DNA from 3 places in the Pectobacterium parmentieri genome. Region 2 is predicted to be linked to each of the others. Evidence: predicted binding sites of a transcription regulator. Region 2 holds the regulator's gene; each other region holds the start of a gene.

Region 1 (3,284 bases), 650 kb from region 2:
GGCGATGATCACGCGCGATGGCCGTTCCTGGAATGAGTTCGAGTAATTTTTTGATAATACGTCAGTAGCTGGAATGTCGAGGCGTGTTGGCATTCCACGGTTTTAATGTATGGCTTACGGTGCGGTTGGCATCTGTGGCAACGCAGATCCCTGTGGCAGGGGCGCGCTATATAATTAATGATGCCTTCGGGCATGTCTGGAGATAATTTTTGATGAAAAACTGGAAGACGAGCGCGGAACAGATTTTGACAACGGGTCCCGTTGTTCCTGTGATTGTGGTCAACAAACTGGAACACGCGGTGCCGATGGCAAAAGCGTTAGTCGCGGGCGGCGTTCGCGTTCTGGAGCTGACATTGCGTACCGACTGTGCTATCGACGCGATCCGTGCGATTGCGAAAGAAGTACCAGAAGCCATCGTGGGTGCGGGTACGGTGACAAACCCTGAGCAACTGGCTGCGGTGGTTGAAGCCGGTGCGCAGTTTGCCATTAGTCCGGGCCTGACCGAGCCGCTGTTGAAAGCAGCATCGGCAGGTAATATCCCGTTGATTCCAGGTATCAGCACCGTATCTGAGCTGATGTTGGGTATGGATTACGGCTTGCGTGAGTTCAAATTCTTCCCTGCAGAAGCTAACGGCGGCGTGAAAGCGCTTCAGGCGATCGCCGGTCCATTCGCTCATATTCGTTTCTGCCCGACAGGCGGTATTACGCCGAATAACTACCGTGATTACCTGGCGCTGAAAAGCGTGCTGTGTGTTGGTGGTTCCTGGTTGGTGCCGAACGATGCGCTGGAAAGCGGTGATTACGCACGTATTACTGAATTGGCGCGTGAAGCGGTTGCTGGTGCAAAAGCTTAAGTTTGCCGGTTACTGAATGACGAAGGCCACTCACTGCGAGTGGCCTTTTTTATGCCCGGTTTTCTGTGCGTCGTCCAATCAGAAACCGTAGATATTAGCCGCTGACTTTTACGCCAGCCGCGACACGCTTGGCGATTTCAACAGCATCGTCTGTCGTTGTTGCACTGGCTAATGCAACACCCATACGGCGTTTGCCGCTGATGTCTGGTTTACCAAACAGGCGAATTTGTGTATGAGGGAGGAGCGTGCTTTCTAGACCCTGATAACACACGTTGTCGCTCTCAAGCTCAGGCAAAATTACGGCAGAAGCCGATGCACCGTACTGTCGAACCACGCCAATTGGCAGCCCAAGGAAAGCGCGAACGTGCAGGGCAAACTCGGACAGATCCTGAGAAATCATCGTCACCATGCCGGTATCGTGTGGGCGAGGAGAGACTTCACTGAAAATAACTTCATCACCGCAGACGAACAGCTCAACGCCGAACAGACCATAGCCACCGAGCGCTTTTACGACATCGCTGGCCATCTTTTGTGCGCGATCCAGTGCCAGTTCACTCATCTGCTGCGGCTGCCAGGATTCGCGATAGTCACCATCTTCTTGTCGATGGCCGATTGGTGCACAGAAATGAATGCCGTCAACCGCATGGATGGTGAGCAGGGTGATCTCAAAATCAAAATTAACCAACCCTTCAACGATGACGCGCCCGCCGCCTGCACGGCCACCCTGTTGGGCATAGCTCCATGCCTGCTCTAACTGCTCTGCGGAGCGAATCAGGCTTTGCCCTTTGCCGGATGAACTCATGACCGGCTTAACAATGCAGGGATAGCCAATTGCCTCTACTGCCTGATAAAAGCGCTCTTCGCTGTCGGCAAAACGGTAGGTGGATGTCGGAACGCCGAGTGTTTCGGCAGCCAGACGACGGATGCCTTCACGGTTCATCGTCAGGCGTGTCGCTTCAGCACAAGGGACAACGTGGTGACCCTGTTTTTCCAGCGCCACCAGCATGTCGGTAGCGATGGCTTCAATTTCCGGCACGATATAATCAGGGCGTTCGGCTTCAACCAACGCTTTTAATGCGTCGCCATCCAACATATTGATGACGTGACTACGATGTGCAATCTGCATCGCAGGGGCATCGGCATAGCGATCGACCGCAATCACTTCGATTCCCAGGCGCTGACACTCAATCGCCACTTCTTTGCCTAATTCACCGGAGCCAAGCAGCATCACTCGTGTGGCATCCGCACGCAGGGCGGTTCCAATCGTTAACATAACCTTATACCTGATCGGGTTGTGAAAAATGGCCGCAGTATAAACGAAAACGTTTGCGTGCGCATTAAAGAGGAGATGCTCTGGAATGCGTTACGCAAAAGCGCACCAAGAGACAAGGACGTGGCTTGGCATTGTAGGGCAATCGTGCCACTCTTCTTGCAGAGTGAAATTTTTATGTCAAGACAACGAGATCCGATGCGATGAAGACCCCGCAAGCTGAAAAAAAGCCCCACACGATAAGCACACATGGCGATACGCGTGTCGACAACTATTACTGGTTGCGTGATGACCAGCGTACCGATCCGCAGGTGTTGTCCTATCTGGAACAGGAAAATGCCTACAGTGAAGCCATCATGGCGCCTCACGCTGCACGTAAACGGTCGCTGTATGACGAAATGGTTAAACGTATTCCGTCGACGGACATGTCGGTACCGTATGTTAGAAAGGGTTATCGCTACCAAAGTCGCTATGAGCCGGGCAAAGAGTACGCTACCTATCTGCGTCAGCCTGAGCAGGCAACAGAAGTATGGGAAACGCTATTGGATGGGAATCAACGTGCGGAGGGGCATGAATTTTATAGTCTCGGCGCGCTTGAGATTAGCCCGAACAATACGCTATTGGCCCTCTCGGAGGATTTTTTATCTCGCCGGCAGTACACGCTGCGTTTTCGCGATCTGAACAGCGGCGAATGGCTACCGGATGTGATCGAAAATGTGACCGCAGGTGCGGAATGGTCGGCAGACTCGACGATGCTGTACTACGTGCGTAAACATGCACAAACGCTATTGCCGTATCAGGTCTATCGTCACCGCCTTGGGAGCGATCCAGCACAAGATGAACTGGTATATGAAGAGAAAGACGATACCTATTATGTCAGTCTGAGCAAAACGACATCAGAGCACTACATCACTATTTATCTCAGCAGCACTACGACGACCGAGGTGTTATTACTCGATGCGACGCTCCCAGAGGCGGTGCCGCAGGTCGGCATTCCACGTCGGAAAGATCATGAATATGGTATTGATCACTATCAGGGGCGGTTTTACCTGCGCTCTAACCGAGAAGGGAAAAATTTCGGTCTCTACCATTCGGATAAACCTGATGAACAAACGCTGGAAACGCTAATTGCTCCACGTGAACACCGCGTTCTGGAAGGT
Region 2 (3,284 bases):
GCGGCACATAAAAAACGCTATCAGCACGCCAAAACGACAGCAATGAATAAGTTGATGAGCCAGATCGGTAAACCTTACCACTGGGGCGGTTCATCTCCTTTTACCGGATTCGACTGTAGCGGACTGGTCTATTACGCGTATAAAGATGTCGTTAAGATCCAAATCCCACGCACCGCAAACGAAATGTACCATCTGCGTGATGCCGCGCCGATTAAAAAGAGTGATCTGGAAAGTGGCGATCTGGTCTTCTTCCGCATCAATAATCGTGGTGCGGCCGATCACGTCGGGGTTTATCTGGGGGAAGGCAAATTTATCCAGTCACCGCGTACAGGTTCAGATATTCGTATCAGCAAGCTAAGTGAAGATTATTGGCAGGAGCACTATGTTGGAGCGCGTCGCGTAGTGACACCACAGACGATTCGTTAAGAGACGATTCGTCGAACAGAAGCGTATTCAGACACGTTTATTCGCCATAAACCTGTCTGAATACCTAACCCGCGCAAAAGCACTGAAGGATTAGTTCAACACCGCAATGAAACTAAACGCGATGATCACAGCCAACGAGCCGACGGTTGTCAGCAAAGACATCTTCAGATCTGTATCCATAAACCACTCCTTATTAGCAAACAAATTTCATCTGAAACTTCATCTGAAAAAAAAGACGCCCCCTTCACAGCCGAATCTGCTTAGGCAGTTAAGGCGACAAATAATAGGGTTATTATGATTCTTTCATAATTCTAGCGAAAAATCTCCGACGAATGCGTCACTAATAGTATAAATTAGCCCTTTCACTTTCATGATAAATCGGACACAATCCGCTGTTTATGAAAGCGCTGCGTATCAGTCGAAAAACGTCAAGCCAGATCCCTTCGGTATAACATTCGGCACTCTCCTTCTGAAATCCTGTTTTTTAGCTTAGAAGAAGAACTTTAAACGTAGGCAAACGATTAACAATATACTTACGTCTGTAACAGGTAAGTTCAGGAGTCATTTTTAGATGGCAACGATTAAAGATGTGGCAAAACGTGCTGGCGTTTCCACCACAACCGTATCGCACGTGATCAATAAAACACGTTTCGTCGCCGAAGAGACTAAGGCAGCCGTCAGGGCAGCAATCAAGGAATTGCACTATTCGCCCAGCGCCGTCGCCCGCAGCCTCAAAGTTAATCACACTAAATCTATCGGCTTGCTGGCCACATCCAGCGAAGCACCCTATTTCGCTGAGATCATTGAAGCAGTCGAAAACAGTTGTTATGCCAAAGGTTACACGCTGGTGCTGTGTAATTCTCATAACGACATCGGTAAACAGCGCGCTTATCTCTCGATGCTGGCGCAAAAACGCGTCGACGGCCTGCTGGTCATGTGTGCCGAATACCCGCCAGAACTCTTGGGCATGTTGGAAGATTATCGCAGCATTCCCATGGTCGTCATGGACTGGGGGCAGATGCACAGCGATTTCACCGATACCATCATCGATAACGCCTTTGAAGGCGGCTATATGGCGGGTCGCTATCTGATTGAACGCGGCCATCGGGATATCGGTGCCATCCCAGGGATACAAGAGCGCAACACGGGGAACGGGCGCTACCTTGGCTTTTTAAAAGCCCTGAAGGAAGCCGACATCACCGTGCGCGATGAATGGGTCGTGCGGGGCGATTTTGAACCGGAATCCGGTTATAAAGCCATGCATCAGATTCTCGCGCAAAAACAGCGACCCACCGCCGTATTCTGTGGTGGCGACATCATGGCGATGGGTGCCATTTGTGCGGCAGACGAATTGGGGTTACGTGTACCACAGGACATTTCGGTGATCGGTTATGACAATGTGCGTCACGCGCGTTTCTTTACACCGGCACTGACTACCATCCATCAGCCGAAAGAGCGTCTGGGCCAATCCGCCTTCTCTATGTTGCTGGATCGGATTACCAGCAAGCGCGAAGATGCACACGTCATTGAAGTGCATCCGACGCTGATTGAACGCCGCTCGGTTGCCGACGGCCCGTTCCGCGATTATCGCCGCTAACCTCGGCGATCCAACATAGACCGATTTTCTTAATTCCTGCCTGCTTCCCTTGTCAGCTTCAGCCAATTTTCTTGTACGTTGGCTGAAGCAGATTTAAACTGAAAACTGCGTTTCACTTTCACTGATAACACCCCAAATAGCGATAGCCGCACGTAAGTAAGCGGATACGCGTTTTTTGCCAATGGGCAGATAACCACCTGCTTATGTGCAAATGTCTTCTTCATTTTTCTCTGGTGACAGCCGATACATCGGCTGCGGTAAGTGCTGTCCAGGTATGTTTTTCCATACTTTCACACGTGAAAAATTTAGGAGACATCATGGGTACACCTTATGCAAAAGAACAGCGTAGCCATACCTCGCCCTGGTTCAACATCATGCAAGACAGGTTAGCCACGGCGGATATCGCCATTAACGGCCCCCGCCCTTTTGATATCTGCGTCAACCACCCTGATTTTTTTAAACGCGTCTTGCAAAAAGGTTCGCTGGGATTAGGTGAAAGCTATATGGACGGATGGTGGGAGTGTGAACGGCTGGATATCTTTTTCCATCTCGTCCTACGCGCCGGGCTAAAGAATACACTCCCCCGCCGTCTGCGCGATCTTATGAGGATCGCCGCCGCTCGCGTCACGAATTTACAATCCCACCGACGCGCCCGAGTGGTCGGCGAACGGCATTACGATTTGGGTAATGACCTTTTTGCCCTGATGCTGGATCCTTACATGCAATATTCCTGCGCTTACTGGAAACAAGCGCAAACGTTGGAATGCGCGCAGGAAGATAAGCTCACCCTGATTTGCGAAAAACTTCAGCTCAAGCCCGGCATGTCTCTGCTGGATATCGGCTGCGGCTGGGGCGGGCTTGCTGAGTTCGCGGCACGTCGCTACGGTGTTTCCGTGTATGGCATCACCATTTCCAGGGAACAGCAGACGCTGGCACAACAGCGCTGTCAGGGGCTGGATGTCATCATTGCGTTACAGGATTACCGCGATCTCGATCGGCAATTTGACCGCGCAGTATCGGTAGGCATGTTTGAGCATGTCGGGCCGCGCAACTATGACAACTACTTTAGCGTCGTGCGGCGTAATCTAAAGCCAGATGGGTTGTTCCTGTTACATACCATCGGGGGCAACAAAACGGCCTCTTATAGTAACGATCCCTGGATGCATAAATACATCTTCCCCCACGGCTGTATTCCATCCATCCAGCACATTGCGCAGGCAAGCGAGCCTTACATGGTGATGGAGGACTGGCACAACTTCGG
Region 3 (3,284 bases), 2.0 Mb from region 2:
ATTACGTGCCATTGCCAGCGGCAAACAGGTCGCGCTGATGGCACCAACAGAGCTATTGGCCGAGCAGCATGCCCATAATTTCCGTCAGTGGTTCGAACCATTAGGGCTTGAAGTCGGCTGGCTGGCTGGCAAACAAAAAGGAAAAGCGCGTCAGGCACAGCAGGATGCCATCGCCAACGGTCAGGTTTCCATGGTTGTCGGGACACACGCTATTTTTCAGCAACAGGTGAAATTTAACGGGCTGGCATTAGTGATCATTGACGAACAGCATCGCTTTGGCGTTCATCAACGCCTGGCGCTGTGGGAAAAAGGCGAAGAGCAGGGTTTTCATCCCCATCAATTGATTATGACCGCCACACCGATCCCCCGCACGCTGGCGATGACGGCCTATGCCGATCTGGATACCTCTGTTATTGATGAGCTGCCACCAGGCAGAACCCCTGTCACCACCGTCGCTATACCGGACTCACGCCGTAGCGACATCATCGAACGGGTGAATAGCGCCTGTCAGCAGGAAGGTCGGCAGGCTTACTGGGTCTGTACGCTGATTGAGGAATCTGACCTCTTGGAAGCGCAGGCAGCAGAGGCTACCAGTGAAGAGCTAAAGGCTGCTTTGCCAAATCTTAAGGTTGGATTGGTTCATGGCCGCATGAAAGCACAAGAAAAACAGGCAGTAATGCAGGCTTTCAAACAGGGTGAACTGCAACTGCTGGTGGCGACAACCGTTATCGAGGTGGGTGTCGATGTACCCAATGCCAGCCTGATGATCATTGAGAACCCGGAGCGTCTGGGTCTGGCGCAACTGCACCAATTGCGCGGGCGCGTCGGGCGTGGAGCGGTGGCCTCTCACTGCGTACTACTCTATAAAACACCGATGAGCAAAACCGCACAAAAACGGCTCCAGGTACTCCGCGACAGCAATGACGGCTTTGTCATTGCTCAGCGCGATCTGGAAATTCGCGGGCCGGGCGAATTATTAGGTACGCGGCAAACGGGTAATGCCGAGTTCAAAGTAGCCGATCTCCTGCGCGATCGGGATTTGATTCCGCAGGTACACCGCGTTGCTCGCCATCTGCATGAGCACTATCCTGATCATGCCATCGCGCTAATCGAACGCTGGCTACCCGAGCGAGCGCGCTACACCAACGCCTAATCGCAGCAGCGCATTCTTCATTTCCGTCAACAGTATCCTCTTAAATAATAAGGTCTTGCTCATAAGACAAAATTCATATCGAAAAGATGAGTTAGCAAACGTTTGCTTTCAACCAAGAGATCATTAAAATGCGCTCTTTGTCGTTTCAGGAACGCCAACTTACATCATGACTACCACCACGGAAACGTCCCAAACAGAAGCCGCTGCCGCCCCTCAGCGCAGTGAACTCATCTACCGTCTTGAAGACAGGCCGCCGCTGCCGCAAACGCTGTTTGCCGCCAGCCAGCATCTGCTTGCCATGTTTGTTGCGGTGATTACTCCCGCACTATTGATCTGTCAGGCGTTAGGTTTACCCGCTGATGATACGCAGCGCATCATCAGCATGTCGCTTTTCGCTTCCGGCCTGGCTTCTATTCTACAAATTAAAACTTGGGGCGCTGTCGGTTCTGGTCTGCTGTCTATTCAGGGCACCAGCTTTAACTTCGTGACGCCGCTGATTATGGGTGGGCTGGCGCTAAAGAACGGTGGCGCGGATGTTCCAACGATGATGGCGGCACTGTTCGGTACGTTGATGGTTGCTTCCTTCACCGAAATCATTCTTTCACGCTTCCTGCATTTAACCCGCCGTATCATTACCCCGCTGGTTTCCGGCATTGTGGTGATGATCATTGGTCTGTCGCTGATTCAGGTCGGCCTAACCTCCATCGGTGGCGGCTATGCCGCAATGGGTAATAACACCTTCGGCGCGCCCAAGAACTTGTTATTAGCAGGTGTGGTATTGCTAGTTATCATCCTGCTTAACCGCCAGCGTAACCCTTACCTGCGCGTTGCATCGCTGGTGATTGCCATGGCGGTAGGTTATCTGGGTGCCTGGTTGATGGGAATGCTGCCGGAAAGCGCGCCTGCGCCACACGATACGGTCATCATGGTGCCCACGCCGCTACATTATGGTTTAGGCTTTGACTGGAATCTGTTAATCCCGCTGATGCTGGTCTTCATGGTGACATCGTTAGAAACCATCGGTGACATCACCGCGACTTCCGACGTTTCAGAGCAGCCGGTCAGAGGCCCGCTGTACATGAAACGCCTGAAAGGCGGCGTGCTGGCAAACGGCCTGAATTCGTGCCTTTCTGCCGTATTCAATACCTTCCCTAACTCGTGCTTCGGTCAGAATAACGGCGTCATCCAGCTTACCGGCGTTGCCAGCCGCTATGTGGGCTTCGTGGTTTCGCTGATGTTGATCGCGCTAGGACTGTTCCCTGCCGTCAGCGGATTTGTGCAGCATATTCCAGAGCCCGTTCTGGGCGGCGCCACTATCGTGATGTTTGGTACGATCGCCGCCTCTGGTGTGCGCATTGTATCCCGTGAGCCGCTGAACCGCCGCGCGATCATGATTATTGCACTGTCACTGGCTGTCGGTCTTGGCGTATCACAACAGCCATTGATTCTGCAATTCGCACCGGATTGGATTAAGACATTGCTGTCTTCCGGTATTGCCGCTGGCGGTATTACCGCAATCGTGCTGAATATGGTCTTCCCACACGAAGAAAAATAGCGCCAGCACGCAATAATTTCTGTTCAGTTCATGTAAAAGCGAGCGGTGATGCAACACCGCTCGCTTTTTACTGTCTGTAACAGCATTACCTATTGAGCCTTCAGGGAAATTGCGGCATAAGAACAGTTCTCCCTGACGATTGGCATGGACTGACACGATGAAATTTATCGGGAAATTATTGCTGACCCTACTGCTGATAGCCTTTTTAGCGCTGGTGGTCGTATATGTATTGCTGCAAACCAGTTGGGCGGCAGGCTGGGTGAGTAATTGGGTAAACCAGAATACCGACTACCAGTTGTCACTGGGAAAAATTAATCATGACTGGTCAACCGTCGATCATATTCAACTCACCGACGTCAGTTTTGGTCAGAAAAATCAGCCACCAACCCTCACTGCGAAGCAGGTTTCCGCAGGATTTAGCGTGCGTCAAATTACCGAACCACGCCATTTTGCCAGTTTGGAATTGCAAGGCGGTACGCTTAACCTTTCCTCACAGGCCGCCACACTCCCTATCGAAGCGGATGTGCTACAACTGCGTACAATGGCACTACAGGCAAAGGACGGCGATTGGCGTCT

Evidence for each region. The regulator PurR, encoded in region 2, represses purine synthesis genes. The targets are predictions, from matches to a motif close to CANGCAAACGTTTGCNTG.
Region 1: purT (formate-dependent phosphoribosylglycinamide formyltransferase) is a predicted target of PurR. The motif match lies at 2,170-2,187, and genes of this name have one in related genera.
Region 3: A8F97_RS18980 (nucleobase:cation symporter-2 family protein) is a predicted target of PurR. The motif match lies at 1,245-1,262, and genes of this name have one in related genera.

The regions. Positions count from the first base shown of each region.
Region 1 covers NZ_CP015749.1:1,845,040-1,848,323, reverse strand. The annotation lists gene zwf (glucose-6-phosphate dehydrogenase) at 1-46, shown strand, start outside; gene A8F97_RS08290 (bifunctional 4-hydroxy-2-oxoglutarate aldolase/2-dehydro-3-deoxy-phosphogluconate aldolase) at 213-854, shown strand; gene purT (formate-dependent phosphoribosylglycinamide formyltransferase) at 949-2,127, opposite strand; gene A8F97_RS08280 (S9 family peptidase) at 2,328-3,284, shown strand, end outside.
Region 2 covers NZ_CP015749.1:1,198,419-1,201,702, reverse strand. The annotation lists gene A8F97_RS05340 (C40 family peptidase) at 1-426, shown strand, start outside; gene cydH (cytochrome bd-I oxidase subunit CydH) at 517-606, opposite strand; gene purR (HTH-type transcriptional repressor PurR) at 998-2,023, shown strand; gene cfa (cyclopropane fatty acyl phospholipid synthase) at 2,341-3,284, shown strand, end outside.
Region 3 covers NZ_CP015749.1:4,185,651-4,188,934, reverse strand. The annotation lists gene recG (ATP-dependent DNA helicase RecG) at 1-1,153, shown strand, start outside; gene A8F97_RS18980 (nucleobase:cation symporter-2 family protein) at 1,320-2,708, shown strand; gene A8F97_RS18975 (AsmA family protein) at 2,866-3,284, shown strand, end outside.